3 regions of the Arthrobacter sp. G.S.26 genome follow, and region 1 is predicted to be linked to each of the others. Evidence: riboswitches for the same ligand, from Rfam matches in the RefSeq annotation. Region 1 holds a riboswitch; each other region holds the start of a gene.

Region 1 (9,859 bases):
GTTCGGTCCGGGCTGCCTGCTCCTGTTCGCGGAGGGATTCAGACACCTTGGCGGCGGAAGCAGCCCTTTCCACCAGCGCGGCCGTTTTGTCCCCTACCATCTGGACCACGTTCAGGCCCTGCACGTTGTTGTGCTCCAACGCGTCCAAGGCCACGAAGAACCCTGTGTTGGTGCCGCCTGTTTTGTAGGACTGCACGGCGAGGGCCCCCAGCTCCTTCCGGCGCCGGTCCACGTCGGCAGTGGCTGCTGCGGTTTTTGCGGCCAACGACAGCAGCCTGGCATCCACTGCCTGGAGCGCGGCGTCGGCCACGCCATAGTCTGCGGCGGCGGTTACGGCCTGGCCGCCGAGGATTTCCGCCTGTGCTGCCAGCCCCGTCAGCAGCTCGTTGATTTTGGCGATTTCCGTTGCCTTGCCGGCCTCGGTTTCCTTGGCCTGCTGCACGTCTTCCCACGAGGGATAGCCCGAGGGCGGCGCCGGCTCGCCGGCCATGGCGGGCGGCAGAACGGCCGAGCCGGCCAGGATAAGTGCCAACAGGCCGCCGGCCAGGGGCGACCGCACTTTGGAAACGAACGGGGACATAGTTCCGAAGCCTACCGGCGTCCGTCCGCCGGAACACGCTGAAGTGTCCACATCGTTACATTGGGAGCTGCAAAACGTGGACCTAGATGTACTCGGCCAGGACGTTGGTTACACCGTAAAAGGGTGAAGACCTCTTAGGTTGGTGGTTACCACACACACCGAACGACTAAGAGGTCTTCATGGTCCACCGTAATGCCCGTCTGACTCCTGCCGGTAGAGGCATCCTTGTCCAGCGTGTTCTGGACGGCCGACCCGTGGCCCACGTGGCGAAGGAAATGGGTGTCTCCCGGACCTGCGCCCACCGGTGGTTCCGACGCTATCTGGAGCACGGCTGGGACGGGATGGAGGACAGGTCTTCACGTCCGCGTTCCTGCCCGCACGCCACCCCCGCGAGGAAGATCGACGAGGTGCTCGCCGCTCGTGCCGAGCACCGCGAGGGCCCGGTCCAACTCGCCGAACGGTGCCACGTCCGGCCCCGGACGGTCTCCCGGATCATCGCCCGGGCCGGGATGCCCCGGTTGTGGGAGCTGGACCCGATCAGCGGCGAACGCATCAGGGCAGGCCGGGCTACTGACCACCGCTACGAACGCGACACCGCCGGTGAACTGCTCCACATTGACGTGAAGAAACTCGGGAGAATCCCAGCCGGCGGCGGCTGGCGTGTTCATGGCTGGTCCGAAACCGTCAAAGGCCGCGGACTCGGCTACGACTTTGTCCACGTGGCCGTCGATGACCACTCACGCCTGGCCTATGTCGAGGTCTTCCCGGACGAAAAGGGCCCGACCTGCGCAGCGTTTCTGGCCAACGCCGCAGCGTTCATGGCCGCGAACGGGGCACCCGTTCAAGAAGTCATGACCGATAACGCCCTGGCCTACATCCGGTCAACAGCCTTCGCGACCGTCATGAAGGACCTCGGCGCCAAACATCGGCGCACAAAGCCCCGCAGCCCGTGGCAAAACGGCAAAGCCGAACGATTCAACCGCACCTTGCAAGAAGGCTGGGCCTACAAGAACGCCTACGACTCCAGCAACCACCGAACACAGGCACTGACCGGCTGGCTAGACTTCTACAACCACCGCCGAAACCACGCAGCCCTCGGAGGGCGACCACCCATCAGCAGATGTAACCAACCTGCTGGCTGAGTACACCTAGACTGGGGCCATGGGCACTCCCCGCCGTCCTTCGCGTGGCACGCCGCGCTGCGCAACGGCGGCCGTTGCCGGCCTGGCCCTGGCCGCCCTGACTGCGTGCTCTCCCCCAGCCAATCCGACGCCGGCGTGGTCCACTCCAGCCGCCGCAGAACCGGCACTCACCGTGGAAGTAAACCAGTCCCGGGACCAGTACGGGCGGCATGGCATTGAGTTGCTGATTACCAACAGCACAGACAGTCCGGTCACGGTCAGCGACGCCCGGCTCAGCACTTCCCTGTTCCAGCAGGACATCCGTTGGGACTCCGCGGGCGGTGTAGTGGTCGTGCCACCGCACCAGGCCAAAATCCGAACCGCAATGTTGCCCACGGCTGCCTGTCCGGAGCCGGGGCGGCCCACTTCCAGCGGGCCTGCCGCGGTGGCCACAGCGACGTTGACGCTGCCGGCGGCAGACGCCACCGCCCCGGCCACAGTACCGCCCACCACCGCTCCCACTCCCACCAGCATCGCGTTGGAGGCAACTGATCCCCTCGGAATCCTGGCCCGGAACAACGCTGAACTTTGCCTTTCGGCGGCTGCGGCAGCGGTAGCGGACCTGGCCCTGGCTCCGGACCTGGCCGTCGCGCCGGACTTGCGCACCGCCGTCGTCCACCTGCTGGTTGATCCTGCTGGCGGGGCCCGCGGGAGCGGCCGGCTGACCCTCGAACGGTTCGAAGGCACCACGCTGCTGGCGGAAGCGTCGGCGGATCCCTGGCCCGTTGACACCGTTGTCAGGGCGGGAGCTGCGCCGTTCGTTATGAACCTGCGGCTCCGGCCCGCGCGCTGTGACGCGCACGCTGTGGCGGAAGACAAAGTGGGCACACTGCTGCCCGTCCGGGTGGCAGTGGGGATGCGCTCAGGGCAACTGAAACTCGTCGCCGGAGCCACCCTGCGCGGCCAACTTTATGACTTTGTGACGAAGGCCTGTGCGGCCGGCTGACCGGATGGCGTCCTTCGAGTTCAGGGGCCCGGCAACACATCAGCGATGGACAAACCAGGGATCCGAGAGGCCCACCTCGCATGTTATCCAAATGTGACAATTGGTCGGCACCTGGGTTATGGTCTTGATGTGTCCCTCTCCAACGGGGCACTCCCACCAGCATGCCGAGCCCTGCCGCTGGCCTGGGATCAATCGTTTCCGGATGGCAGGGACGGGGGAACCAAGTTTCCACGGCTTCTTTGAAGCCTTGGGGTTAAGTCGATAGCACCTCTGTCCTTGATGGGGTGCTCCCGGCCGGGTAGCTCCAACCCGAACCCGACAGCTCACCCCGCAGGCATGGGAGAGGCGATCTATCATGTCAAAAAACACCCTGGCTGCCCGTCACCGCGCGGTGCCGACCCATTCCATCGTTCTTGAAGGCCTGGCAGTTTCCGCCAAGTCGCAGGCCAAGTCCCTGGGCCGCCCGGCCCTGGCCGTGGCCGCCGCATCCGGCATCGCGTTCGGCATCGGCGCCCCGGCCCACGCCGGCGTGACCGCACCGGATACCACCGGAACCAGCAACGTCCAGGCGTACTCGGCACCGGCAGCGCCCGCTGCAGCGCCTGCCCCTGCCGCTGCCGGCAATGTCCACACCGTTGTTTCGGGTGACACGCTGGGCGCCATCTCCTCGGCCAACGGCGTCAGCCTGAACGACGTCCTCTCCGCCAACGGGCTGTCCATCTCGGCCGTCATCTACCCGGGCGACCAGATCCAGATCCCAGGCGCCGGCTACGTGGCAGCCCCCGTGTCCGCCCCGGCCCCGGCTCCCGCCCCGGTCCAGGCTGCAGCCGTTGCCGCCCCGGCCAACACCGGCATGAACCTCAGCTACGCGTCCGCTCCGGCAGCCTCCACCGGCACCGGTACCGGCGCCGCAATCCTCGCCTCGGCTTACAGCCAACTGGGCGTTGGCCAGGACTGCACCGCCATGGTGGAAAAGGCCCTGCGTTCGGTAGGCAAGTCCGTGGGCGACCTCGCCCCGGGCCAGTTCTTCCAGTACGGCAGCGTTGTGGGCTCACCGGCCCCCGGTGACCTGGTCATCACCGCCGGCCACGTTGGCGTTTACGCCGGCGACGGCCAGGTTGTCAGCGGCGGCGTGGACGGTTACAAGACCGAGGTCCACTCCATCAGCTGGCTCGCCGGAGCTTCCTTCGTCCGCGTAGCGTAGCTTCGCGGCGCAGCAAGCGCCTGCACCACCGCAAGGGCGGCAGCCGGGATCAGTCCCGCTGCCGCCCTTGGCGTTTAAGGAATGCGGCGCGGAACCGGCGGGGCCCCGAACCAGCGGGCCCGGCCTGGCCTCAGGTGCCGCAGTAGCTCCGGTAGGCGCCGAAGTCGGCCGGCGGCCCTTCCGCGAACCGCTCCAGGCCCGGCCGTTCCGTGAACGGGCTGCCAACGGCGTCCAGCAACAGGTGGAATGGTGCCAAGTCACCGGCAGTGGCGGCGGCCAGGGCTTCCTCCACCAGGTGGTTGCGCGGAATGTAGATGGGGTTGGTCCGGTCCATCAGGGCGGGGTCCGGCTGCCGGGCCAGCCACCGCGCCGCCCAGGCGTCGTACGCGGCCAGGTCCATGATCATGCCGCGGACCGGTCCGGCGTCACCGCGGGCGGCCTTGACCAGGTTGCGGAAAAACTGCGTGTGGTCCACGGGGCCGTCCTTGAGCAAGGCCAGTGCGCCGTCAACCAGCCCGGCGCTTTCAGGGTCTGCAGGTGAGCCATCCGCCGGTGCCGGCAGTCCCAGCTTGGCCAGCATCCCTGCCTGCCAGGCCGCACCGTAAGCAGGCCGGAAGAGTCCCAGTGCTTCCACTGCCAGCTCCACCGCCTTTTCCTGGTCCTCGTGGAGGAGCGGCAGCAGCGCTTCGGCAAGCCGGGCCAGGTTCCATTCCGCCACTATCGGCTGGTTGGAGTAGGCGTACCGGCCGCCGGTATCGATGGAGCTGTACAGCGCGCCGGGATCAAACGCGTCCATAAACGCGCAGGGCCCGTAGTCGATGGTTTCCCCGGAGATGGTCATATTGTCGGTATTCATCACGCCATGCACAAATCCCACCAGCATCCACCGTGCCACCAGGTCCGCCTGCGCCGCCAGGACATTCCTGAAGAGCTCCAGGTAGGGCTGCTCGGCGGCAGCAGCTGCCGGGTAATGCCGGGCGATGGCGTGGTCGGCCAGCCGCCGCAGCAGGTCCACGTCGTCGGCGGCCCGGGCGTATTGGAAGCTGCCGACGCGCAGGTGGCTGGCCGCGACGCGGGCCAGGAGGGCTCCGGGCAGCAGCCCTTCGCGGCGGACCTGCCGCCCGGTGGCCACAACGGCCAGGGCGCGGGTGCTGGGGATGCCCAGCGCGTGCATGGACTCGCTGACCAGGTACTCGCGGAGCATGGGGCCCACCACGGCCAGGCCGTCCCCTGCCCGGGCGAAGGGCGTGCGGCCCGAGCCTTTAAGGTGCAGGTCCAGCTGGTGCCCGTCGGGGCCGGTCACCTCGCCCAACAGCAGTGCCCGGCCGTCGCCCAGCCTCGGCGAGTAGCCGCCGAACTGATGCCCTGCGTATGCCTGCGCTACTGGTGTGGCGCCGGCCGGGACATGGTTTCCGGTCAGCAGGCGGATGCCGTCGTTGCTTGAAAGGAATTCGGGATCGAGTCCCAGCCGCCGCGCCAGGCCATCGTTGAGGACCAGCAGTGCAGGGTCCGGCGCCTCTTCGGCCTGCCACGGGACAGCGAGTTCGGGAAGCTCGCGGGCGAAGCGGTTGTCCAGCGTTAAGGTCGTTTCTGCGGCAGCGCTCATGCCTTCAGCTTATCGCCGCCGTTCGAGCGCCGGTTGATCAGCCAGGTAATGAGCCACAGCACAACGCCGATGGCCATCAGGCCCCCGGCGATCTGATATTGGATCGGGTTGCGGCCCACCCATGGACCGGCCAGGAAACCGCACAGAAGGGCGGCCACCAGGGGCAGCAGGCCGGGCGAGCGGAAGGTGTGCGCCCCGGCCGCTTCCGGCTTGCGCCGCAGGATCAGGCAGGCCACGTTGACCACCGTGAACACACACAGCAGCAGGAAGGCGGTGGTTCCGGACAGGTTCGCCACGATGTTGCTCTTGGGATCGCTGGTGACGTAGATGATGAGGCCCAGGGCCAGGGCGGTGGAAAACGCGATGCCGGCCCACGGCGTCCGGCGGACCAGCAGGACCTTGCCGAGCTGGCGCGGCAGGACCCTCTGGCGGGCCATGCCGTAGATCAGCCGGCTGGCCATCAGCATGTTGATCAGGGCCGTGTTGGCCACGGCAAACACGGCAAGGAACGGGAAGATCCGGTCGATGGGGAAGTCCGGCGACCCTTTGTGGACCACTTCAAGCAGGGCAGCGCCCTCGGCCTCGCGGATCCCTTCCAGTTCCGTGGGTGAAAGCACGCTGACCACGGAGATGGCCACCAGCATGTAGAGGATGACGGCGATGCCCAGGCCGGTGAGCATGGTCCGGGAAAAGATCTTCTCAGGGTCCTTGGTTTCCTCCACCATGTTCACCGAGTCCTCGAAGCCCACCATGGCGAAGAACGCGATGGAGGTCGCGGCCGTGACCGCCAGGAACAACCCCTTGTCCTGGTAGTCCGTAAAGACGAAGACCTGTTCGGGGTTGCCTGTTCCGTGCGCCATCACGTAGAAGCCGACGCCGATGACGATGCACAGTGCGAGCATCTCCACCAGGGTGAGCACCACGTTGAACTTCACGCTTTCACCCACCCCGCGGAGGTTGATGGCGGCCAGGACCAGCATAAACACGAGGGCCACCACGGTGACCACGCCCTGCCCGGGCTTGGCCAGCCAGCCATTGACCTCCAGTCCGCCGAAGAAGTTCTGGGCCAGGACATTGGCGGAGGTGGCGGCGCTGGTGATGCCGGAACAGACCACGGCGAAAGCCACGAGGAAGGTGACGAAGTGTATGCCGAAGGCCTTGTGCGCATACAGCGCCGCTCCTGCTGCCTGCGGGTATTTTGTCACCAGTTCCAGGTAGGAGAAGGCGGTGAGCGTGGCCACCACAAAGGCCAGCAGGAACGGCAGCCACACCATGCCGCCCACCGTGCCGGCCATGGTGCCGGTCACCGCATACACACCGGCACCCAGAATGTCCCCCACGATGAACAGCAGCAGGAGCTTGGGCCCCAGGACCCTTTTCAGTTCGGGCCCGCTGTCCCGGGTGGCGTGGGAGACTTCCTCGGATGTCGCGCTCATTGTGACCTCCATGCTGCGCTGCGTGGTTCGGCGGCGGGTGCCGGTCAGATCACTCTGAACCCCCGGACGCAGCTTTGGCAATGCACTGGCCCTGGGAAGCTAGATCTCTTCTGTTGGCGGGGCCACGGGCGCCGCCTCATCCTGAAGGAGCGGGTCTTCCTGCCATCGGTCGGGGTTGTCCTCCGCAGCGCCGGGGTAGCTGTCCGGCTCACCCTTGACCGGATCAAGTTCCAGGGAGGCCGTCGCGCCGGGTGTTTCCGGCAGGATCACGTCATCGTCCTGGACCACTTCGAGTTCTTCATCCGGAAGGTTTTGTTCGGTCATGGTGTTGCCTTTCCCTTGGTTGGCTTATTGATATTTCGTAAGCCTACTGAGTATCACGGGAAGGGGAAACCTTGCCGACGGCGGCCTGCCGCCTAGCGGATGCCGGCCGCCCGCAGCGTTCGGGCCAGCTCGCCCGCGGCCGAGTGGAGGGTTGCCACCGTTTCGGCCAGCACGGCTTCCGTCGCCAGCTCCGTGGGAATCGAGCAGCTGATGGCATCAGTACCCGGAATCCGGTACGGAACCACCACGCTGACGCAGCAGAGACCCACCGTGTTTTGTTCCCACTCGCGGGAATGGCCCTGTTTTCGGAACGCTTCCAGTTCCAGCTTCAGCGCCGGAAAGTCGGGAACAGTGTTGGGCGTGAGCCGGGCGTAGGGGCCGTCGCCGATCCGCTGGCGTACTTCCGGGTCCGTGTATTCGGCCAGGATGGCCTTCCCCAGTGCGGTGACCTGGGCAGGCAGCTTGCGGCCAACGCGGGAGGAGAGCCGGCGCCGGTCCACTGCCTGGCGGGTGGCGAGGTAGATCACGTCGGACCGGTCCAGGCGGGCGTAGTGGGTGGTGAAGGTGGTGGCGTTGCGGACCTTTTCCAGCACTGCCGAAACGTGCTCCATCACCGGGTCCCGGTCCAGGTACGCGGTCCCGCACAGCAGCGCGTGCGTGCCGATCCGGTAGGCACCTTCGGCGGTCTGCTCAATCCAGTTCAGTTCCACCAGGGTCAGCAGGAGCCAATGCAGGCTGGACCTTGGGTAGCCGGTCAGCTTGAAAATCTCCGCCGTGGTGAGCGGCTTGGGCGCGGCGGCCACCAGCTCCAGGATGGCGATGGTGCGCTCGGCAGACTTGACCAGCTTGACGTCGCCGGCCGTCCCCTGGGTGGTGCCGGGCTGTGTCTCCAGCGGTGTCATCACTACTTCCCCTTCCGCCACAGTCCTGGCCGACGGCACGTCATTTGGCGGCCAGGTGCGGGTAGTTGTCCATGCCCACCCTATGGCCTTCGCTGGCCCAGAAGCCGCCAAGCAGCCCTGCCCACGTGTCCTCCGAAGCCGTGTCCACATCTGCTGCGAAAGCCTCGGCATCATCCCGGGGCTCAAATCCGATCCGCCGGCCGGCATCGAGGCTGGCCCAGCCGCGGCTGTTTGCTGATACCGCCCATACCACGTGATGGCCGGGCGCGCCCTGGTCATTCAGCGTGGCCTCCACCAGGCGGAACGAGTCAGCGGGCGAGAGCCATGAGCCCAAAGTGCGGACATTGCCGGGCCTTTCCCCGCCCGTGCCGATGCGGGCGCTGACTACCTTCATGCCGTACTTATCCGCGTACAGGCTGCCAAGCGCCTCCACTGCCGCCTTGCTGACGCCGTAGTACGTGTCGGGGCGGGGTACAAGGACCTCGTCCTTGGCCGCAGCGCCCGTGGGATGGAACCCCACGGCATGGGTGGAGCTGGCCAGCAGGACACGTTCGACGCCGTTGCGCCTCGCCGCTTCCAGGGTCACCTGGGTGCCGGTGATGTTGGTCGCCACCAGTTCCGCCCACGCCTTCTCCCTGTGCAGCCCGCCCAGGTGGATGACTGCAGAGACGCCATCGAGGGCGGCGAGCATAAAGTCCGGATCCGAAACGGAACCCACATGCACGCTCTCCCGCGGGCCAGGCCCGTCAGCTTCGGCCAGGTCCAGCAACCGGACGGTATGGCCTCCGGCTGCAAGGTAGGGCCGGAGCAGGGTTGCCATCATTCCGGCCCCGCCCGTCAGGGCGATGGTGTGGGGGTTGGGTGCTGCAGACAAGATTCCTCCGACGGTTGACAGTCTGTGATTGTGATCATACTCTCATGAAGTACGTTTCACAGGATAACAGCTATTTACATATGTAAAAAGGAGAACCAGCGTGGATTCGAAGAAGATCTCCCGCTCCCGGGCCGCAGTGGCACTGACCATTGCTTCAGCCGCAGTCCTCACGGGCTGTGGAGCTGGCTCGTCCGCTCCGGCCGCCACCGATGACGGCCAGCCCATTGAAGTCTGGGCCCGCGCCGGTACCGATGCCGCCACCACCTATGCAGCACTTTTCAAGGACTTCACCGCCAAGACCGGCGTGCAGGTCAACTTCCAGGGCGTCCCGGACCTGGACCAGCAACTGCAGACGCGGGCCGCGTCCAAGAAGCTTCCGGACATCGTGATCAATGACTCCGCCGCACTGGGCAACTACACGGCGCAGGGCTACCTCAAAACGCTGGACAAGTCCTCCGTTGACGGCAATGACAAGATCGCCGATTCCCTGTGGGACGAGGCCAAGGGCCTGGACGGCGCAACCTACGGCGTCCCGTTCTCCCGCCAGACCATGATCACCGTCATCCGCAAGGACTGGCGTGAAAAGCTGGGCCTGCCCGTCCCCAAGACGCAGGAAGACCTGGCAGCACTTGCTGAAGCCTTTGCCACCCAGGATCCGGACGGCAACGGCCAGGCGGACACCTACGGCATGACGGTCCCCGGTTCCACCGAGCGCGGTTACCTGGGCTGGTGGGCCTCCTCCTACATCTGGCAGGACGGCGGCTCCTACCTCAAGGACGAAGGCGACGGAAAGTTCTCCGCCACGG
Region 2 (9,859 bases), 1.6 Mb from region 1:
CATGTAGAGAACAAAGCCGCGGGCCACGTTCTCGTTCGCCACAGGGCGGACGGCGTTGGGCCCGGCAATCACGGGGGTGGGGGCCGTAAGGGGCGCGGGCTCGGCAGGAACGGCGCGGAGCTGCCCGTAGGAGTTGGGGTTATATCCCTGGGGGGCGTAGCCCTGCGCAGGGAAGGTGTTTCCGCTGCCTGCGGGAGCCAGCGCGGGGCGGGGTCCGAAGCCCGGGCGAAGACCCGAGGGCTGGCCGGCCTTGGCGGCGTTACGGACGGAGATGTGGACGTATCCGGATGCAACGGTCATGTTGTGCTTACCTCAATGTGAATGGCCGCCTGGGCGGCTCGAATGCTGGGTTTCCCCGCACTGCGAATTGGGGAGGGACGCCCGACGCTGGGCTGGGGGCGAATGCCTAAGAACTTCGGAGGGTGGGAAGTCAGGCGTACATTCGACAACAGCGCATGTCGGCAGCAGCGGGTGTGCTGGGCCAATATTCTGCGGCTGCAGGTGCTGTTGAGTTCTTGTTCACATTGGAAGTGTGACGCGTAACAATGCCAACTTGCAAGTAACAATGGACGGCATCGTCCGCATGGTGAGACAAAATGCGCTTTTGTGTTGCAGATCACGATTCTGTCCGGCGTGAAGAATAACGTTCGTTATCCGTTCAGCACCTGGAAAATCCATGTTGTTGAGAACAATATTCGGCAATTCCTTCTTTTAGGATTAAGAACTTCAGCCAAGCCGAATTCACGAAAATTCCTCCCTTCCCGCACCCTGCTGTCCAGCCGATGTCCGGCTTCTCCGGAAAAAGTTCCCGGTGCGCTCCCGCAAGATCCCTGCAGCCTGGCCCCTGGACGTTCTTCGAAAGCGCTGGAGCCAGTCGGGACTCCCGCCAGCTGCGGCGGACGTTCCAACCTGAGCGGCACCCAGGTCGCTAGGCTGGGATTCACAGCCTGGACACAGGAACCCCAAAGCCGGGCTTAACCGAACGATCGGAGAGTTGTCCCATGGCCACTTCGCACTCCATGACCAACAACCTCCCCCAGCTGTCCCACCCGGACGGGTCCCCCATCCGGGCCCTGGTGGTTGACGACGAGCCCAGCCTCTCCGAACTGATGAGCATGGGCCTGCGCATGGCGGGCTGGTCCGTTGCCGTGGCCGCGGACGGGCCGGAGGCCGTGAAGCTGGCCAAGGACTTCCGCCCGGACGTCCTGGTGCTGGATGTGATGCTCCCCGGCTTTGACGGCGTCGAGTTGCTGGGCCGGATCCGGGCGTTCGCCCCGGAGGTACCCGCGCTGTTCCTGACGGCCAAGGACGCCATCCACGACCGGATCGTGGGCCTGGCGGCGGGCGGGGACGATTACGTCACCAAACCATTCAGCATGGAGGAGGTCCTGCTGCGGCTGCACAGGCTGGTGCAGCGTTCCGGGGTGGCCGCCATGGATACCTCCGAACTGGTGGTGGGCGACCTGGTCCTGAATATCGATACCCGGGAAGTGACCCGCGCCGGTGACGACGTGCAGCTGACCGCCACCCAGTTCGAGCTGCTCCGCTACCTGATGGAGAACCCCAAGCGGGTCATCAGCAAGGCCCAGATCCTGGACCGGGTGTGGGACTACGACTTCGGTGGCCAGGCCAACATCGTGGAGCTCTACATTTCCTACCTGCGCAAAAAAATTGATGCCGTGCACCCGCCCATGATCCATACCGTGCGCGGTGCCGGCTACGTCATCAAGCCTGCAGAGTAGGTTCTGTGGCCACCACACCAGCCCCGGAGGCACCCCGCCGGAGCGTGCTCCGACCCGCCACCTGGCATCTGCGGACGCGCTTGGTGGCGTTGGCCATGGCCCTGCTGATCGCCATCTGCGGCGCGGTGGGGGTGGTCAGCTACGCCTCAATGGATGCCTTCCTCACCCGCCAGCTTGATGCCCAGCTGAGCCAGGCGGCGGAGCGGGCCAACGATCCCGGCCGCCCGCCGCAGGGCGGCTTCAACGGCCGGGACCCACTGGACGCACGGGGCCAGAGTGTGGGCACCGTCAACGCCAGCATCCGCAACGGCCAGGTGAACACGGGCGGTTTCCTCGCCTCAGACACCACCCGCACCCCCCTCGCGGCTGACGACAAGCCTGTCCTCCTGGGCCTGGCGACGGACGGCAAGCCAGTGGACCGGGAACTGTCCAACGGCAGCTACCGGCTGGTGGCCGTCGAAACCTCTTTCGGCGACGTCCTGGTGACCGGGCTCCCCCTGGCAGTCAAGGACAGCACGCTCACATCGCTGGTGTGGACATTCGTTTTTGTGTCCCTGGGCGGTCTCCTGCTGGTCGGGCTGATCGGCACCGTCCTGATCCGGCGCACCATGAAACCGCTGGAACAACTCTCGGAAGTGGCCACGAGGGTATCCCAACTGCCGCTGGACGCCGGCGAGGTGGCACTCGCGGTGCGCGTCCCGCCGTCGAACTCCAATCCGGGTACCGAGGTGGGCAGCGTGGGGCACGCGCTGAACCTGATGCTGGACAACGTGGCCAGCGCGCTGCAGGCGAGGCAGAAAAGCGAAACCAAGGTGCGCCAGTTTGTGGCTGACGCCTCGCATGAACTCCGCACCCCGCTGACGGCCATCCGCGGTTACACGGAGCTGATGCGCATGACGGAGCAGTTCACGCCCGACGGTGCCCGTTCGCTGGCACGCGTGCAGAGCCAGTCCGAGCGTATGACGGCGCTGGTGGAAGACCTGCTGCTGCTGGCGCGGCTGGATGAGGGCCAGCCGCTGAAGCTCAGCGAGGTGGACCTGACGCAACTCATGGTGGAAAGCGTCAGCGACGAGAAGGTGATGGCACCCGGACACAATTGGCGCTTCGAACTGCCGGACGAGCCTGTGGTGGTCACGGGCGATCCAGCCCAGCTCCGTCAGGTCCTGATGAACCTGCTCTCGAACGCCCGGAAACACACGCCGGCCGGAACCACCGTCCTGGCAGGGGTGGGTACGGCCGACAACACGGCGTTCGTCACGGTGACGGACGACGGCGGCGGGATCCCGGCAGGGTTCGTGGACCAGGTCTTTTCACGCTTTGCCCGCGCGGACGCGGCCAGGAAAGGCAGCGGCGACCAGGCCGGGGCCGCCGCCGCGGAGGGCACCAGCGGGCTGGGGCTTTCCATCGTCCAGTCGATCATCGAGGCGCACGGCGGGAAGGTCTGGGTGACGTCCGAGCCGGGCAGGACGCAATTCACCATCTCCCTCCCGCTCGCAGCAGCCGCCCCCACAACCTGACACGCCGCCGTCGTGATGTCCGTTACCTAAATGTGACTTAAGCTTCGGACTCCTGTACCGTCGAAAGGGTGCGGTTCCCGTTCGGGGCGCATGTCCGGATGACGCCTAGCTCTGCCGCTTCCCGGATCCTTCTTGACCCATGGCAGAGGCGGGGGACCCACAGTCCCGGGCACTGAGTGCCCTTGGGGTTAAGCCATTTTCGTGAATTTTCCGGATGGCCGGATGACCTCATCCGAACCCGACAGCTAACTCCGCAGGTGTGAGAGGCGATCCATCATGTCTGAATTCCCGGTAGAAACGCGCCCGAAAAATGGGGCCGACAGTCCATTCCACACCAAAAAGCGCGGCATTGCCTTCCTGGGCCGGCGCACGGCCATCCTCGCCGCGTCCTGCGCCCTGCTGGTGGGAGTCGGTGCCGCCGGCCAAGCCACCAGCTCCGTCACCTCCCCTGTGGCGGCTGAAACAAAAGCCGCCGAGGCAAGCTCCTCACTGAGACTGGAGAAGAGCGAAATCCAGGCTGCGCCGAGCGAATCTGCGGCGCCGATCGCTGTTGCACCCCAGGCCGCCGAGCCCGCTCCGGCTGCTCCTGCCGCGGAACCGGCGCCCGCCGTGGAAGCCGCTCCTGCACCGGCCCCCGAGCCTGCACCGGCACCGGTTCCCGAGCCTGCCCCAGCGCCGGAGCCCGCTCCCGCACCGGAGCCCGCTCCCGTCGTCGCGGTTAATGACCCTGCCGGTGCGCAGGCCTATGCGGCCAGCCAGCTGGCATCCTACGGCTGGTCGGCGGACCAGATGCAGAGCCTGCTGACGCTCTGGACCAAGGAATCCGACTGGACCACTACGGCCACCAACGCGAGCAGCGGCGCCTATGGCATTGTCCAGTCGCTGCCGGCCGAGAAGATGGCAAGCTCCGGCGCGGATTACCTCACCAACTACCGCACCCAGATCAACTGGGGCCTGAACTACATCAAGGAGCGCTACGGCTCCCCCGCAGCCGCCCTGAACTTCCACCTCGCCAACAACTGGTACTAGGACCCGCGGGGTCCATCCCGGCGGTCCCGTCCCCGGGACCGCCGGGTCGCCTACAGGTGACGCGGCGCTTCCGCGGGCACCATACTAAGGGGCATGAAATTCACCACCGTTATTGCCGGCTCCGGCAACAAGACCGGCATCGAAGTCCCGGCCAGCATTGTGGACGCCTTGGCGGCCGGAAAACGGCCGCCGGTGGTGGTGACGCTGAACGGGGCGTCCTACCGCAGCAGCATTGCCGTTATGGGCGGGCAGTACCTGATCGGCCTGAGCGCAGCCAATCGTGAGCTGACAGGGGCGGGCGCGGGCGACGCCGTTGAGGTGGACGTGGTGGTGGACACCGAACCACGCGTGGTGGAGGTGCCCGCTGACCTGGCGGCCGCGCTGGCTGCAGACAGCACCGCGTCCGACGCGTACGCCGCCTTGAACTACAGCGCCCAGCGGCGCCTGGTAGAGCCCCTGGCCCTGGCAAAAACCGAGGAGACCCGGGCCAGGCGCGTGGCCAAGGCAGTCTCGGACCTGAACCCTGGCCAGCAGCACGGTTAGCCGTTCAGCGCCCCAGCGCCCCAGCCGGCTTTGCACGGCACCCGGCTCCTGGCGTGCCCGTCCGGATTTTCACGGCAGGCCGTCCGCTACATGGGTGGAAGTTTAGCCATGCACTGGACGGCCCACTGGTTGCCGTCCGGATCCTTGAAATACACAAACTCACCCCAGCCGGGGTCCGAGATATCCGTGACATCCACACCGTTGGCTTTCAGGTGCCGGTGCGCCTCCTGGATGTCAGGAACCACCAACTGCAGGTTGGGGGCGGACCCTGCCGGCGCATCCGAGAGCCCCTCGCCGATTGCGATGGAGCAGCCTGATCCGGGCGGGGTCAGCTGGACGAAGCGCAGGTTCTCGTTGACCCGGTGATCGTGGTCAAGGGTGAAACCCACTTGGTTCGCATAAAAATCCCGGGCACGGTCCACGTCGGAGACGGGCACCAGTACAAGTTCAAGTTTCCAGTCCATCCGCTCAGGGTAGCCCGGGCCCTGGAGCCAGGAAAGGGTTCCTGGCCCCTGGTTCGGCCACAACTGACCGCGCCGGCAGTTTTTGCGCGGCCCGGTGGCTGGTTAGCCTGCGATGCCGTAGAGTCGGTCGCCGGCGTCACCGAGGCCGGGAACGATGTAGGACTTCTCGTTGAGCCGCTCGTCAATGGAGGCCAGCACGATTGTCACATTGGACTCGCCCAGCTCCTCCTCCAGCTTCGCCAGGCCTTCCGGTGCTGCGAGGAGGCAGATGCAGGTGACGTCCGAGGCGCCGCGCTTGAACAGGAACTTGATGGCCTCGCGGAGTGTGCCGCCGGTGGCCAGCATGGGGTCCAGGACGAAGATCTGCCGGTCGGTGAGGTCTTCGGGCAGGCGCTCGGCGTAGGTGATGATTTCCAGGCTCTCCTCGTCCCGGGCCATGCCCAGGAAACCCACCTCAGCGGTGGGGACGAGCTTGGTCATGCCTTCAAGCATTCCCAGCCCCGCGCGCAGGATGGGAACCACCAGTGGTGTGGGTTTGGTGAAGGCGGTGCCCACCGTGGTGCTGACGGGAGTCTCGATGGTGACGGGCTGGGTGCGGACTTCGCGCGTGGCCTCGTAAGCCAGCAACGTCACCAACTCTTCCGTCAGTTGCCGGAACACCGGCGACGGGGTGTTTTTGTCCCGCAGGACGGTGAGCTTATGGGCGACCAGCGGGTGGTCCACAACAAGAGTGCGCATGGGTCTAAAACTATCATCCGGCGAACAGGTGGATCGGGCGTGCAGGCCCGTAAAGGCACTGTGGGTTGCGCTACTTCTGCTCCTCGCGAAGGACCGGGTGCTCAAATGTCGGCGCGGGTCCGGCGTGGGCCTTCCTGCGGGTCAGATGGAACAGCCTGTGGGCCAGGATCACCATGCCCACCCACGCCAGGCCCAGGAACCAGCCTGCCATCACGTCCGTCATCCAGTGATGGCCCAGGAAGACCCTGCTCAGGCCCATGGCGACAATAAAGGCGCCGCCCACGGCGATAGCGGTAATGCGGACGGAGAGCCGTTCGAACTGCAGGCACATCAGGTAGATGAGCACACCGATCACCACAGTGGTGTTGAGGGTGTGGCCGCTGGGGAACGAGGGTGAATCCTCATACGGCGGAACGGCTTCGGCGTGGTCCGGCCGGGTCCTGCCCACCAGCCTTTTGCCTACGGTGGTTGCCAGCGTGGACACGGCTGCAGCGCCGGCAACGAGAAGGATGGGACGCCAGGTGCGGCTAAGGAACGTCAGCCACGCGGTGAGGATGCTGGCCAGGATCGGCATGCCGATGCCGCCGCCTACGTTGGTGAAGCCCGTGACGAAGGCGTCGGTTTCCGGGTTGCGGAGCGTTTGGGCGTAGTCAAGTGCCGGCAGGTCCAGGCTTGCAAGGCCCTCATCGTCCACCACGTCCGAATAGACCTCGGCGCCGAGGAGGGCAAGCGTGATGACCAGGGCACCGCCGATGATCAGGGTCAGCCAAAGGGCTCCGTATGGCTTGATCCACTTGTCCACACGGTCTCTGACGGTGCTCATTGTGCCTCCCGGCTAAAGTGCGTCACGGGTTCCGGATATCCGTCGAAACTATCATTGACCCATGGTCTCCGCTGGAATGAATCACAACGAATGGATGCGCCTTGCCCTGACGGAAGCCCGCGGCGCCCTCGACACCGGGGATGTTCCCATCGGGGCCGTGGTGGTGGGCCCTGACGGCGCGGTGCTGGGCTACGGCCGCAACCGGCGCGAGGAACTGGGCGATCCCACGGCCCATGCCGAAGTGGTGGCCATCCGCGCTGCTGCTGCCCGGCTGCGGGAGCTTGCCGCCACTCGCGGCGACGAGGGCGCTGAGCAAGGCAAAACTGCAGCGGGGAGCGGCGGGATCCAGCCCGTGGGCGGCGCGTCGGCCGCCGGTGCGCCTCTGGCCGATAAGCCCGTGGCCGGCACGCCCGCTGCCCGCCCTCTGGCCGGAGACGGCTGGCGGCTGTCGGACTGCACCCTTGTAGTGACCCTGGAACCGTGCGCCATGTGCGCGGGCGCGGTGGTGCTGTCGCGGATTCCCCGCGTGGTCTTCGGGGCGTGGGACGAAAAGGCCGGGGCTGCGGGGTCTGTCTTCGATGTCTTGCGGGAACGCCGGCTCAATCACTGGGTTGAGGTTTATCCGGGCGTCCGCGAAGCCGAGTGTGCGGTGTTGCTCCGCGACTTTTTTGCGGGACACCGGAACGGGTCCTGACCGGGCACCCCGCCTGGGGCTGGCTGGCCGGGCACCAGGCGTGCGGGCGGTCCGGACCCCGGGCACCCGGCCTGGGGATGGGCTGGCCGGGAGCCGAGTCAGGCGCCGGCGAGGGCATCGAGGACGGACTGTGCCGTCACCGCCCAGCCAGGCAGGGCTTTCCGGGCTTCGCCGGCCGCGTCCCGCCACTCTGTCCGGGTGGCGGGTTTCGTGAGCCAGTTCCGGAGAACCCCCGCTAGCCTGGCCGGACTGTCTGCGCCGCCCTCGGGAAATGCCACGGTTGTGCCGGGAAGCCGGGGCCCGCCGTCGTCCGCCACCAACCCCGCAAGCCCCAACGCCTCGACCGCCCCCGTACCGTGGCGGACGACCGCGGGAATGCCGCGGGCCAACGATTCAGTGACCACCATGCCGAATGCTTCCGCCCGCGAGACCAACAGGCTCAGGTCAGCGGCATGCCACTCGCTGTCCAGCTCCTGCCCGGCCAGTTCGCCCGGAACCCGCACACGTCCGTCCAGCCCGTTGGCCGTTATCGCCGCACGGACCTTCACGGCGTAGCCGGGGTCGGCCTGGTCGGAACCCACCAGGGCGGCTGTCCAGTCGAGGTCCTGCAGCCGGGCCAGCGCCGATACCGCCAGCAGCTGGTCTTTGTTGGGGAGCAGCGCGGCAACGGCAAGGACATGCGGCGGGGCGGAGCCTGCGGCGAGTGCGGCGGGGGCGACCCCGGGACGCGCGGTATGGATCCGGCGGAGGTTGTGGCGGGCTGCAAGCGTGGCTGCGGCGGTGGCGCTGGTGCAGATCACACCGGTGGCCGCACGCAGCGCCCGGCCTTCCCTCTCCTGCGGGCCGGGATCCTGCGATGCCGGAACCGGCATGTGGACCAGGACCCACGTGTTTTGCCCGGCTTTTGCTGCCCATTCCATCTCGTCCGGCGCGCCGACGGCCACCAGCCCGTCAACGATGGTTACCGGCGGGATGGGAGGGGTGGGGTGCCACCCGGAATCAGCTGCCGTGCCGGCGGTATGGTCCCAGGCGCCGAGGAGTGAGCCGAGGCGCCGCCGCTGGTTCGCGGAGGCGTCCGGCCAGGTCCCTTCGATGGCCAGTAGTTGCACCTTTGCGCCCAGTGATTCCAGTCCTGTCACCAGCCGGGCGTTGTAGGCGTTACCGCCGGAGTTGTGGCGGATGTTTGCCGGCACCAGGAAGCGGAGGCGGGCCATGTTTCAGGTGGCGAGGTCCAGCGAGAAGGTGGCCCAGGCGTCGGGATTTTCACGCAGGGTGACGTCGATGCCTTCCAGTTGGCCGCCGTCGTCCGTTTCCTTGATTTCCGCTGCAACTTTTTGGGCGATGTATTCCGCCAGCGCCTCCGTGGTGCTGAGCTTTCCCTGGAAGTCGGGGTGCTCGTCCAGGTTCTTGTAGTTCAGGCCGGCGAGCACCCCTTCGATGACCGTGCCGGCGGCGCCGATGTCCAGGACTATGGCGTCGTTGTTAAGGCTCCGCCGGCGGAATGACACTTCCGCGACAAACGTGGCGCCGTGCAGGCCCTGGGCAGGGCCGAACGCTTCGCGCGGCAGGCTGTGGGCGATCATAAAGTGACGACGGACGGTCAGGTTGAACATGGGCTACCTCTGCGGGCTGGAAGGGACTTCGGGGTCTTGGGGGTATTCGATGACGTGGCACAGCGCGTTCCTCGCGCCGCTGGCGAGGTCCCTGACCACGTCCGGCAGGTCAGCAAAGGGCGACGAGCCCGTGAGGAAAGCTTCGAAGACGGGATCGGCCAGGAGCTGGACGGCGAGGTCCAAGCGGTCCGCGTTGGTGCGGCGATGGCGGCGCGCCCGTGCGACGACGCCAACCTGGCTGGCGCGGATCGAGAGGCGCCTGGCGTGGAAATCCTCGCCGAGTGGCAAGGTGACTTCCCGGTCGGCGTACCAGGACATTTCAATGACGTCGCCCTCGTCACCAACCAGTTGCAGGCTTCGCTCCAGGCCTTCCTGGGACGCGGAGCAGTGGAAGACGATGTCGCAGTCAGCCAGGGCGTCATCGGGGTGCGTGAAGTCGACACCAAGTGCGTCGGCGAGCTGCTCGCGGTCCGCATCGACGTCGATCAGCTGCAGCCGCCCCAGCGGGAACGTCCGCAACAGCGTAGCCACCATGCCGCCCACCAGCCCTGCGCCCACAACCGCCACGCGGTCGCCCAGCCGGGGGCCGGCTTCCCAGAGTGCGTTCACCGCTGTTTCGACAGTTCCCGTGAGCACTGCACGCCTGGACGGCACGTCAGCGGGAATCCTGGTCAACGAGCTGATAGGCACCACATA
Region 3 (9,859 bases), 1.4 Mb from region 1:
CCGCCGGTGGTGATCACGACGTCGGCCGGCAGGTCCGCCGCACCGGCCATCTCCGGAACGTCGTCCTCCAGGGCTCCCAGCCAGTCGTCGTAGGCATCGCCGATCCGTTGCCGGCCGCCGTCCATGCCGCCGAGCATGGCCACCGCCCCGGACAGTTGCGGGCCGAAAGTGTCGCGGACCTTGCCCGGTCCGGGCACGCCGTTGTGGACCACCTCACCCCCGGTCAGGAGCAGCCTGACCAGCGGTTTGCCCTGCACCTGCAGGGTATCGTGGCCGGCGAGGGCCGCCAGGGCGATGTGCGCGGGGTTCAGTGTCACACCGGCCTTCACCAGGACGTCTCCGGTCAGCGCTTCCTCACCGGCCTTGCGGATGTGCTGGCCGTTCCGGGGTTCGCCGGGCCGGGCCGCACGGCCGCTGGTGAGGACGGGCAGGCCGTCCTCGTCGCTGGTCAGCACGGCGGCCTCGGTGCGCAGGATTGCCTTGGCTCCGGGCGGGATGAGTCCGCCCGTGGCGATGGGGCTTGCCTGGTGGGGCGCCAGCCGGGTGCCTTGCTCCGCCAGGATCCACGGCCCGCTGCCGTTGACCGCCCAGCCATCCATGGCCGAGGAGGCGTAGTGCGGCATGTCCTGCAAGGCCACAATGTCCTGTTCCAGGCGCCTGCCCAGGGCGAGGTCCAGCGCCACCGGTCCGGCCGGAATCGGTGTGGCTGCGTCGAAGGCGGCCTGCCGCGCCTCTTCCCACGTGTGGGCAAGGCGTGTTGGCGGCTCCGTTTGCTCGGGCTCCTGCGTTTCCTGGTGGGCTTCGGTCATTCGCCGGCTGTCCCGGCGGCGTCCTCGGCATAGGCGACGGCCAACCCCCGGGCCACGGCCAGGACGGCGTCCATGGCTGCCGGATCCTGGACCTGGCCGGGTGCCGACGCCAGGCCTGCGGCGTAACCGGCAATAAACGTTGTCAGGGGCGCGGCCGGGCGGACCACCGAGTGCGCTGCTACGCCGGCGAGCGAGAGGACGGCGTTCACATCCACGTGGAAGCCCTCAAGTTCGTAAGCCTGCAACAGTGCCCGGCACCATTCCTCGAGGGTCTCTTCCTGGCTTTTCACGTGCTGCCTCCAAGGTAGCTGCGGCCGCGGGCGTCAGGGCCCGTATGTGGTTCCTGACCTTCAGCGGCAATTCCTAGTGCGGCGGCGTCGTCCCACGTATCCACATCTGCTGTGGAGCCGGCCGGGACGGTGACGGGCTGCACGTCAAGACTAGCAAGGAGGGACCGGACCGAGCCGTTCGTCAGGCGGCCATCGGCGGCCAAGGCAGCGGCCGCCTTTTTTAGTCCATCTGTGCTGTAAAGGCCGGCCAGCGGCTGGTTGGTGCCGTCGGCTGCCCGGGCGATCACCCCCTGCTTTCCCGCGTCCGCCGCATCGGGGAGCGCCGCGCACAGCACCCGAACGGCTTCCGCGGCGTGCGGCATATCGCAGGCAAGCACCAGGACAAAAGCGGCCGGGGCGTGTGCGTGCGGTCCGGCCAAGGCTTCCAACCCGGCCAGGGCGTCCAGTCCGGCCGCGATGGCAGCTGCCGGCCCGGCAAAGGCCGGCTCCTCCCGGCAGGACTGCACACCGTCCGGCAGGGTTCCGGGGTCCGGCCCCACCACCACCCTGCGGGCCGCGCCGGAGGCTGCTTCGAGGGCACGGTCCAGAAGGCTGGCAGCGCCAAGAACCAGGTCCTGTTTGGGGGTTCCGCCCAGCCGGGATGACCTGCCGCCGGCAAGGATTACAGCATCAAATTCAACCGGGGTACCGTCCACTCCCCCAGCCTAGCCACGGACGGCTCCGCCCGCACAGCCGGTATGTGCTGCCGTGGCAGCGGTCAGGCAGCGCGCTCCGGCAACAGGAAGGGGTCCCAGGCGGGGGTCGGCTTTTCGAGTTCCTTGATCTGCCAGATGGCGCCGCGGGGCGGGGCAGGCACAAACCGCAGTTTCCAACCCATTTCGCCGGGCGTGTGGTCACCCTTGACGTTGTTGCAGCGCAGGCAGGCCGCCACCAGGTTCTCCCACGAGTCGGCTCCGCCGCGTGATTTGGGCTGGATGTGGTCTATGGTGTGCGCTGCCTTGCCGCAGTAACCGCAGGCATGTCCATCCCGGCGCAGCACCCCCCGGCGGCTTACCGCTGTTGACTGGTTATACCGGGGACGGATGTAGCGGTTCAGCAGGATAACGGAAGGCCTGCCCAGGATCTCCTGCGGACCCACGACGGGATCGTCGCCTTCGGCCACAACGCTTGCCTTGCCCGTGAGCACAAGCACCAGCGCCCGGCGGAAGGTGATAACCGCCAGCGGTTCATATCCAGCATTCAGAACGAGAGTGCGCATGCACGTACCTCCGGCCGCACCCGTCAGGGGCACGAGGGCCGGCTGCCCCCGGCGTGTCCGGGCTATGGATCGACATGACAAGAGTAAACAACGAAACGCGCTATCAACTAATTCCGGAGTTCACCGGTTCCGTGTCGTTGCGGCAGCTCCCTGCGGGGCGGCATCACATGGCAGGGCCTGGCGGCGGATGCACGAAGGACCCCCGCACCGTGGTGCGGAGGTCCTTCGGAGTGTGGCCTTTGGGCGGTTGACGCCGGCCGGGCCTGGGGTTCCCGGGAACCCGCTGGAATCAGCTGACGCGGATAAACACGGGGCCGGAGCCCACGTTGGCACTGAACACGATGGTCTGGTTGCCGTTGAAGCCGCCGTGAACTGCCTGGCCGTTGCCTGCGTAGACAGCGATGTGGGCCATGCCCGAGCCGCCGTTGGCGTAGTAGATCAGGTCACCGGGCTGAGCCTCGGCGGCACTCACGGTGCGGCCCAGGGAGAGGTAGCCTGCAGGCCAGTCGTGGAAGTTGATGCCCACTGCTGCGAGGGAGTTGGTGACCAGCATGGTGCAGTCCTGGACCACACCCAGCTGGGCGTAGGCGGCGGAGAGGATAGCCGCGCCCTTGCCGCTGGCGGGGGCCTGGGCTGCGGGTGCAGCCGCCGGAGCGGGAGCCGAGGCAACGGTGGCCGTGACCTTCGGTGCCGCAGCAGGCTGCGCAGCAGGGGCTGCGGCGGCGGGCGCTGCGGGCTCGGCTTCCTGGACGGTAACTTCGGGCTCGGGCTCAACAACGGGAGCCGGCGTGGTGGTCACGGCCGGCTTCTCGAAGGTGATGGCGATGGTCGAAGCGGCGGAGATGGGGGCGTCAACCGTCGATTCAACTTCCAGCCCGGACAGCGGCGCTGATTCGCGCTGGGTGCTGGCGTCTGCAGCGTTGGCTGCGATTCCGCTGGTGAGGACCAGGCCGGAAGCTGCGGCGATGACGGCAGCCTGGCGTCCGAAGACTCCGGCGTTGCTGCCGACAGCCTTGGCAATGACGGTGATCGAGTTGGTTTTGGTGACCTCGGCGCGATGCCGTGCGATTGCACGAGTAGTCATCAGTTCTCTCTTTCGTTGTCCCGGGCCCTGCTGGTGGGCAGGCCCGGGGCGTTGGCCGCGCCGGCATCTTGGGGGTATTCCGGCGCGTCCAGAACGGGGATTTGGTGATTGGCGTGAAGCGGTTTCGAGCAAAGAAAAAGTTCCCGGGGCCGAAGCCCCAGGAACTACTTGCCGAGCGTGTAGAACGAGGAGGAGCCCGTGGCTGCCACTGCGTGGAGCAGGGTGCCCTGGGAGGGGTTGAGCGCGCTGATCATCATGCCGTTGCCGACGTAGATACCAACGTGCGCGCCGCCATTCTGCATGACCAGGTCACCCGGCTGCGGGTTGGACGTGGGCGTCATGGCGTTCCAGGCATTCGTGCGGGGAATGCTGATGCCGGCCTGGGCGTAGACCCACTGGGTGAATCCGGAGCAGTCCCAGCCATTGGGGCTGGTGCCGCCCCAGACGTAGGGACGGCCGATGCCCGTGTAGGCGATGGCTGCGATGCCGGACGTCGAAGCCGCAACAGGCGCGGCCTTCTCTGCCGGCGCTGCTGCCGCGGCCGTAGCTCCGGCTGCGGCCGGGGCTGCTGCCGTTGCGGTGGCTGCGGGGGTGGCCTGCACTCGGACCGGCTCCGGCTTCGGCGCAGCAATGGTTGTGACCACTGTGCGTTCGAAGGAAACGGTGGCGGTGGGAGCGGCGGTGACTGCCAGCGCGGTCTGGGCGGTGCCGGACTCGGTGGAAGCGGACACTCCGGCAGTGGTGTCAGCAGCTGTGGCAGGCAGTCCCATGGTCAGGATCAGGCCCGACGCGGCGGCGAATACTGCCGCCTGGCGACCTACTGTCCCGGCATTGGCACTGACGGCTTTGGAAACACTGTCCAAAGGGCTGGTGCGAACCGTGAGCGCACGGTGGCGCGCAGAATTGTGGCGTGAAGACAAGAAGGTGGCCTCTCCCAATGCCTGCGAGGTGAGCTGTCGGATTCGGATGGGAGTCACCCGGCCGCGCTGCTTCCTGGGAAGCTTTGCGACTTAACCCCAAGGCCTTCGATACAGCTGAAGGCCAAAATTGGTTCCCCCGCCCCTGCCAGACGATGAAATGCGAACGGACCTTGAGCGGTGGCAGAGCTAGGCAATCCACTCAAGAGCGTCAAGTTCGGAAAACTTGACGCAAGTTAGACGGTACAGCAGTTTCGTTTCAATGTCACATTCAGGTCACGGCGGATCTCGGCGATCCGGTAGTGAACCATCATTTGACTAGAGCCAGCCGGTAGGATCGACGACTTCGCCGTTGACCTGGACCTCGAAGTGGAGGTGGCAGCCGGTGGAAGCGCCCGTGGTGCCGCTCAGGGCCACCACATCGCCGCGGGACACCGTCTGGCCTTCCTTCACAGTGAAGGAGGAGAGGTGGTTATAGGTGGTCTCCAGGCCATTGCCGTGGTCGATCACCACGCGGTTTCCACCGCCGTACTGGTGCCAGCCGACGAATGTCACGGTTCCGGTTGCAGCAGCAAGCACGGATGTGCCGCACTGGGCCACGTAGTCCTGGCCACGGTGGAAGTCGCCGTTGCCGCCGGTGATGGGGCTGACGCGGTAGCCGAAGGGAGAGGCAGTGGTGAGCGTGGCCAGCGGCGCAGCAAGGCTGCCTGCCGAGGCCGCCCGGGAGACGGCGCTGGCGGACTGGGCGCTGAGCAGCTGCTTGAGCTTGCCGTCCGGATCGGCCTGGGTCACCACAGCGGAACGGCTGAAGTCCAGCTGGGCGCCGGCTTCTGCGGAGATCCGGGGCTGCGGGGTTACTGCGGCGGCAGCCACGGGGGTGGCTCCGGGTGCGTCGGTTGCAAGCACGGGGCTGGTGGCCGGGACGGTCACGGTAAGGACCAGGCCCGTGGCAGCCAGGGCGATGCCGGCTTTCTGGCCCATGCCGCTGGCCGACGCGAAGTCGGTGATCTGCCGGAAGGGACCCCTGCGGCGGCGCGCGTCGCGGTGGAAATCGCGCGGGCGCTCCGTGCTGGTGGCTTCAGCTGCCCGTGGCGCCGAAGCGGGGACGGCCGCACGGCGGCGTCCCCTGGAGGTCTGCATGGTCAAGAACGGTTCCTCTCTGGAAAAGCCTGCGGAGTTAGCTGTCGGATTCGGGTCAGAGAGTTCGTTCGACCCGGTCCGCGCGGGCAAGCTTTGGCACAGGGGTATCCCGTAGGATCCTTCACTGGAGAGGCTTGCTGCTGACGGACTTCACCCCAAGGCAGCCCCCGCTGCCGGTTGTGGTTCCCCCGCCTCTGCCAGAAATGACTTGTGCGCCTGATCCGCTGGCAGAGCTCGGCTCCGGATCAAGTAACGCTTATGTATCAACGCTTAGGTTCAACTATATCCGTTACCCCCGCAAAGTAACAATTCCGTTATCTTTGCGTAACCCGCTCGGGATTGGGTAAGTGCGGCGTCGGGCAGCGTCAGTTGACCGCGACGAAGACGTGCGCTGCCACTTCAGGGGGCAGTTCCAGGGCACCTTCGATGCCGGCCACGCGGACGGAGATGTAGTCGCCAACGCGCTCCAGCGAAACGGCTGCGCCGGGCCGGATGCCGCCTTCGTCGAGCTGGACCAGAAGTTCCGGTTCAACCTGGATGGGCTCCGCCAGCCGGCTCACCGTCACCGAGGAGGCGGGGCCGTAGGACTTCATGGCTTCGAGCAGGCTGACGGCTCCGTCCCGGAAGCCGTTGCCGGGCTGGCCACCCAACGCCGCGAGGCCCGGGATGGGGTTGCCGTAGGGCGACTCCGTGGGGTGGTTCAGCATCTCGTAGATGCGCTTCTCCACGCGTTCGCTCATCACGTGTTCCCAGCGGCAGGCCTCGTCGTGGACGTACGCCCAGTCCAGGCCGATAACGTCCGCCAGGAGGCGCTCGGCGAGCCGGTGTTTGCGCATGACTTCGGTGGCGCGCTTACGGCCGGTCTCGGTCAGTTCCAGGTGCCGGTCCCCGGACACCACCACCAGGCCGTCACGCTCCATCCGGCCGATGGTCTGCGAAACCGTGGGCCCCGAGTGCCTCAGCCGTTCCGCGATGCGGGCCCGGAGGGCAACGATGTTTTCTTCCTCAAGCTCCAAAATGGTGCGAAGGTACATCTCCGTAGTGTCGATAAGATCCGTCATCCAGCTCAGCTCCTCGAGCGCAGTACCTTGCGTTGTCCCACCGTACCGCCCAGACGGCGGCGTAGTCCGTGGAAAAGCTTAGCCTATTTTGAGTTTGTCCGAATAGATTCGGCTCTTCTGCCGGACTGTCTCAATGACTGGACTATGACGGGTGCGGTTCCCGCCGAAACACCACTTCAGGCACAATTGGAGGGTCCGGGCCGAGGGCCGCTGACCACTGGCGGCCGGCACCCAGCCGTCCCGGCGCAACAACTTCCACGCCGAAATTGGAGCACCTGTGAGCGAAACCAGCATCACGATCCCCGCCAACCTGCTGCCCCGGGACGGACGGTTCGGCGCCGGACCCTCCAAGGTCCGGCAGGAGCAGATCGATGCTCTTTCCGCCGCGTCCAAGGCCATTCTGGGGACCTCCCACCGCCAGGCTCCGGTCAAAAACCTGGTGGGCTCCGTCCGCTCCGGCCTGAGCCAGTTCTTCCGCGCCCCCGAAGGCTACGAAGTAGTCCTCGGCGTCGGTGGCTCCACCGCATTCTGGGATGTTGCCAGCTTTGGCCTGGTTGAGGAGAAGGCGCAGCACCTGTCCTTCGGTGAGTTCGGTTCCAAGTTCGCAGCCGCCACCAACAAGGCCCCGTTCCTGGCGGCTTCCTCCATCATCAAGGCGGAGCCGGGCACCCGTCCCACGGCACAGGCAGAGGCCGGTGTGGACGTCTACGCCTGGCCCCAGAACGAAACCTCCACTGGCGTCTCCGCCCCGGTGCGCCGCGTCGCGGGGGCCGATGAAGGCTCGCTGGTCCTGGTGGATGCCACCTCGGCTGCCGGCGGGCTGGACGTGGACGTTGCCGAAAGCGATGTCTACTACTTCGCACCGCAGAAGAACTTTGCCTCGGACGGCGGGCTGTGGCTGGGCCTGTTCTCGCCGGCCGCACTGGAGCGTGCCGCGCGGATCAAGGCCGGCAACCGCTGGATCCCGGATTTCCTGGACCTGCAGACGGCCATCGACAACTCCCGGCTGAACCAGACCTACAACACCCCGGCGCTCTCCACCCTGGTGACCCTGGACGCCCAGGTGCAGTGGCTGAACAGCAACGGCGGCCTGGACTTTGCTGCCGGGCGCACCGCCGATTCGGCAGGCCGGATCTACAGCTGGGCCGAGGCTTCGGAGTACGCAACACCGTTCGTAGCCAACCCGGACGAACGGTCCAATGTCATCGCCACCATTGATTTCGATGATTCCGTGGACGCCGCCCAGGTGGCAAAGGTCCTGCGAGCCAACGGCGTGGTGGACACCGAACCCTACCGCAAGCTGGGACGCAACCAGTTGCGCATTGCCACGTTTGTTGCCATCGATCCGGACGACGTGACCGCCCTGCTGGCCAGCATCGACTACGTGGTGGGCGAACTGCGCAAATAGCGCGCAGCGACATGTCCTGAACGCACGACGGCGCCGCCCGGCTAAACAGCCGGGCGGCGCCTTTTTGTTGTGGTGCGGAGTGCCGTGGTGCGGAGTGCTTGGTGCGGAGTACTTTGGTCAGAAAATGCCGTGCGGAGTGCTGGGGCTTCGGCGGGAAAAACCGGGCCCGCGGGGCCTTAGTCTCCCCGGCCGCCGAAACCGGCACTGTCCGGCGAGTCTTCATCCTCGTCCGTTTCGGCGTCGTCCGCGTCATCGTCGTCATTGTCGTTAGCTGCATCAGCTGACACAACTGCGTCGTGTTCCTGGCCTTCCGGCACCTGGTCCGCAACGTCGTCGTCCGTTTCTGCGGCATCCGCATCAGCAGAGCTGTGGGCCGGCGCGTCCCGGTGCCGGCGTTCCTGCTCCTGGGCAGCCTGTTCCTGCTCATCCTCAGGCCGGACGCGTTCGGCCCACGGCACCCATTCAGGGGCGAGGATGGATTCCCCGGACGGTAGCATGCCGAGCTCGTTGACGGTGACCGTCTTGGAGCGGGAGTTGCGGGTCAGCACGGCGTACCACTGCCAGCCCTGGTAGCCGGCGAGCCTGGACTCGAACAGGTGCGTCACCAGGCGGTCGCCTTCGCTTTTGGCGGCCAGGTGCCGGCCAACGGCGCCAGGTTCGGTGATGCCCTCGACGGCGGCGCGGGCCGAATCCACGGCTGCGGCCAGGAAGGCATCCGGCTTTCCAACCCGCCAGACGGGCACACCGGCGCCCCGCTTGGGCGCGGCCGGTGCGGGGGCTGCCGCAGCAGGGGTGGCCTGGTCAGCGGCCGGGGCGTCAGCGGCCTGGTCCTGCAGCACCGCTTCCGGCTGTTCAGCTTGGGGGTTCATGGTTGCCTAAACGTCCAGCTCGTCGGCGACCTTGCGGAGGGCAGCGGCGATGGCCTTGCCCTTGTTGCCTTCCGGGTACTTACCGGCCGACAGGGTGCCGGACAGGTTATCCAGCACACTCACGAGGTCCTGGACCAGGGGCGCCAGGTCCTTGGCGCTGGGCCGCTTGGCCTTGGCCAGGGACGGCGTTTTGTCCAGTACCCGCAGGCCCAGCGCCTGGGCACCCTTCCGGCCGTCAGCGACGCCGAACTCCACACGGGTGCCGGCCTTGAGTTCCGTCACACCCTCGGGCAGCGACGATTTGGGCAGGAATACTTCCTGCCCGTCCTCGCCGGCGAGGAAGCCGAACCCTTTGTCCTTGTCATACCACTTGACCTTGCCGGTAGGCACGTAATCAACCTTCTTCGTCTTAATGTCTGGGGACCCGGCCGGCCACCACCGCGTCCGCACTGTGGTGCGGGTTCAGGGTATGGCAGCTGCGGACCGTCTTGGTCTGTATCCTTCAAGGTTATCCTGCCCGGTGCCACATTCCCGCTTTACCGGGCCCCACGGGAGCCGTTCACCCCCGCCGCCGCGGGCCTGTAGCGTTACTTCCATGACACCCCCGCGCTACCGCAGGCCCCTGATGATTGCGGCCGCAGCCATTGCCCTGCTGTCCCTGGCCGCCGTTGCAGCCGTTATGGCGCTGGCCTTCGCCGGCGCCGTGGCTCCGCCCTGGGTGACCTACTCCGCCCTTTACGGGCTGCCGCTGGCATTCATCCTGATGCTCTTCCTGGTTCTGGACAGTGTTGCCGGGCGTCGCCGGGCAACAAAGCCTGACCGGCGGTAACGTTGGACTGATGTCCCTCATTCGCGCGCTCAGCAAGGACTTGGCCGCCCGCACCGATGACTCGCTGCGGGCGCTGTTTGCGGCGCGGCCGGACCTTATCTCCCCGGGCGTCCCGGATTTCGCCGCGCTGGCGGCCCGGGCCAGTGCGCGGGTCAGCGTCCAGCGGGCGCTGGAACGGCTTAACCGGCCGCAGA

What was found. A riboswitch is a leader RNA that binds a small molecule or an ion and turns the genes downstream of it on or off. The one in region 1 is predicted to bind cyclic di-AMP.
Region 2: another riboswitch for cyclic di-AMP. It lies ahead of ACRB8A_RS03425 (hypothetical protein); the one in region 1 lies ahead of ACRB8A_RS10480 (C40 family peptidase).
Region 3: another riboswitch for cyclic di-AMP. It lies ahead of ACRB8A_RS04090 (M23 family metallopeptidase); the one in region 1 lies ahead of ACRB8A_RS10480 (C40 family peptidase).

Annotation. Positions count from the first base shown of each region.
Region 1 is NZ_CP193752.1:2,301,778-2,311,636, forward strand. Features, by position in the region: gene ACRB8A_RS10465 (coiled-coil domain-containing protein) at 1-580, opposite strand, end outside; gene ACRB8A_RS10470 (IS481 family transposase) at 760-1,722, shown strand; gene ACRB8A_RS10475 (hypothetical protein) at 1,742-2,707, shown strand; cyclic di-AMP (ydaO/yuaA leader) riboswitch at 2,894-3,059, shown strand; gene ACRB8A_RS10480 (C40 family peptidase) at 3,063-3,911, shown strand; gene ACRB8A_RS10485 (protein adenylyltransferase SelO) at 4,042-5,517, opposite strand; gene ACRB8A_RS10490 (APC family permease) at 5,514-6,953, opposite strand; gene ACRB8A_RS10495 (hypothetical protein) at 7,053-7,277, opposite strand; gene ACRB8A_RS10500 (IclR family transcriptional regulator) at 7,370-8,179, opposite strand; gene ACRB8A_RS10505 (NAD-dependent epimerase/dehydratase family protein) at 8,220-9,053, opposite strand; gene ACRB8A_RS10510 (ABC transporter substrate-binding protein) at 9,154-9,859, shown strand, end outside.
Region 2 is NZ_CP193752.1:714,741-724,599, reverse strand. Features, by position in the region: gene ACRB8A_RS03440 (winged helix-turn-helix domain-containing protein) at 1-300, opposite strand, end outside; gene ACRB8A_RS03435 (response regulator transcription factor) at 1,002-1,742, shown strand; gene ACRB8A_RS03430 (HAMP domain-containing sensor histidine kinase) at 1,748-3,259, shown strand; cyclic di-AMP (ydaO/yuaA leader) riboswitch at 3,379-3,530, shown strand; gene ACRB8A_RS03425 (hypothetical protein) at 3,536-4,288, shown strand; gene ACRB8A_RS03420 (YdeI/OmpD-associated family protein) at 4,382-4,831, shown strand; gene ACRB8A_RS03415 (glyoxalase superfamily protein) at 4,918-5,295, opposite strand; gene upp (uracil phosphoribosyltransferase) at 5,398-6,033, opposite strand; gene ACRB8A_RS03405 (phosphatase PAP2 family protein) at 6,104-6,856, opposite strand; gene ACRB8A_RS03400 (nucleoside deaminase) at 6,918-7,550, shown strand; gene ACRB8A_RS03395 (glycosyltransferase family 4 protein) at 7,649-8,764, opposite strand; gene ACRB8A_RS03390 (6-pyruvoyl trahydropterin synthase family protein) at 8,768-9,163, opposite strand; gene ACRB8A_RS03385 (zinc-dependent alcohol dehydrogenase) at 9,167-9,859, opposite strand, start outside.
Region 3 is NZ_CP193752.1:879,747-889,605, reverse strand. Features, by position in the region: gene ACRB8A_RS04120 (molybdopterin molybdotransferase MoeA) at 1-809, opposite strand, end outside; gene ACRB8A_RS04115 (DUF6457 domain-containing protein) at 806-1,099, opposite strand; gene mobA (molybdenum cofactor guanylyltransferase) at 1,096-1,794, opposite strand; gene ACRB8A_RS04105 (HNH endonuclease) at 1,857-2,357, opposite strand; gene ACRB8A_RS04100 (NlpC/P60 family protein) at 2,647-3,441, opposite strand; gene ACRB8A_RS04095 (C40 family peptidase) at 3,606-4,304, opposite strand; cyclic di-AMP (ydaO/yuaA leader) riboswitch at 4,366-4,540, opposite strand; gene ACRB8A_RS04090 (M23 family metallopeptidase) at 4,677-5,498, opposite strand; cyclic di-AMP (ydaO/yuaA leader) riboswitch at 5,509-5,717, opposite strand; gene ACRB8A_RS04085 (metal-dependent transcriptional regulator) at 5,864-6,559, opposite strand; gene serC (phosphoserine transaminase) at 6,837-7,967, shown strand; gene ACRB8A_RS04075 (DUF3027 domain-containing protein) at 8,144-8,836, opposite strand; gene ACRB8A_RS04070 (cold-shock protein) at 8,843-9,226, opposite strand; gene ACRB8A_RS04065 (hypothetical protein) at 9,432-9,665, shown strand; gene ACRB8A_RS04060 (helicase-associated domain-containing protein) at 9,676-9,859, shown strand, end outside.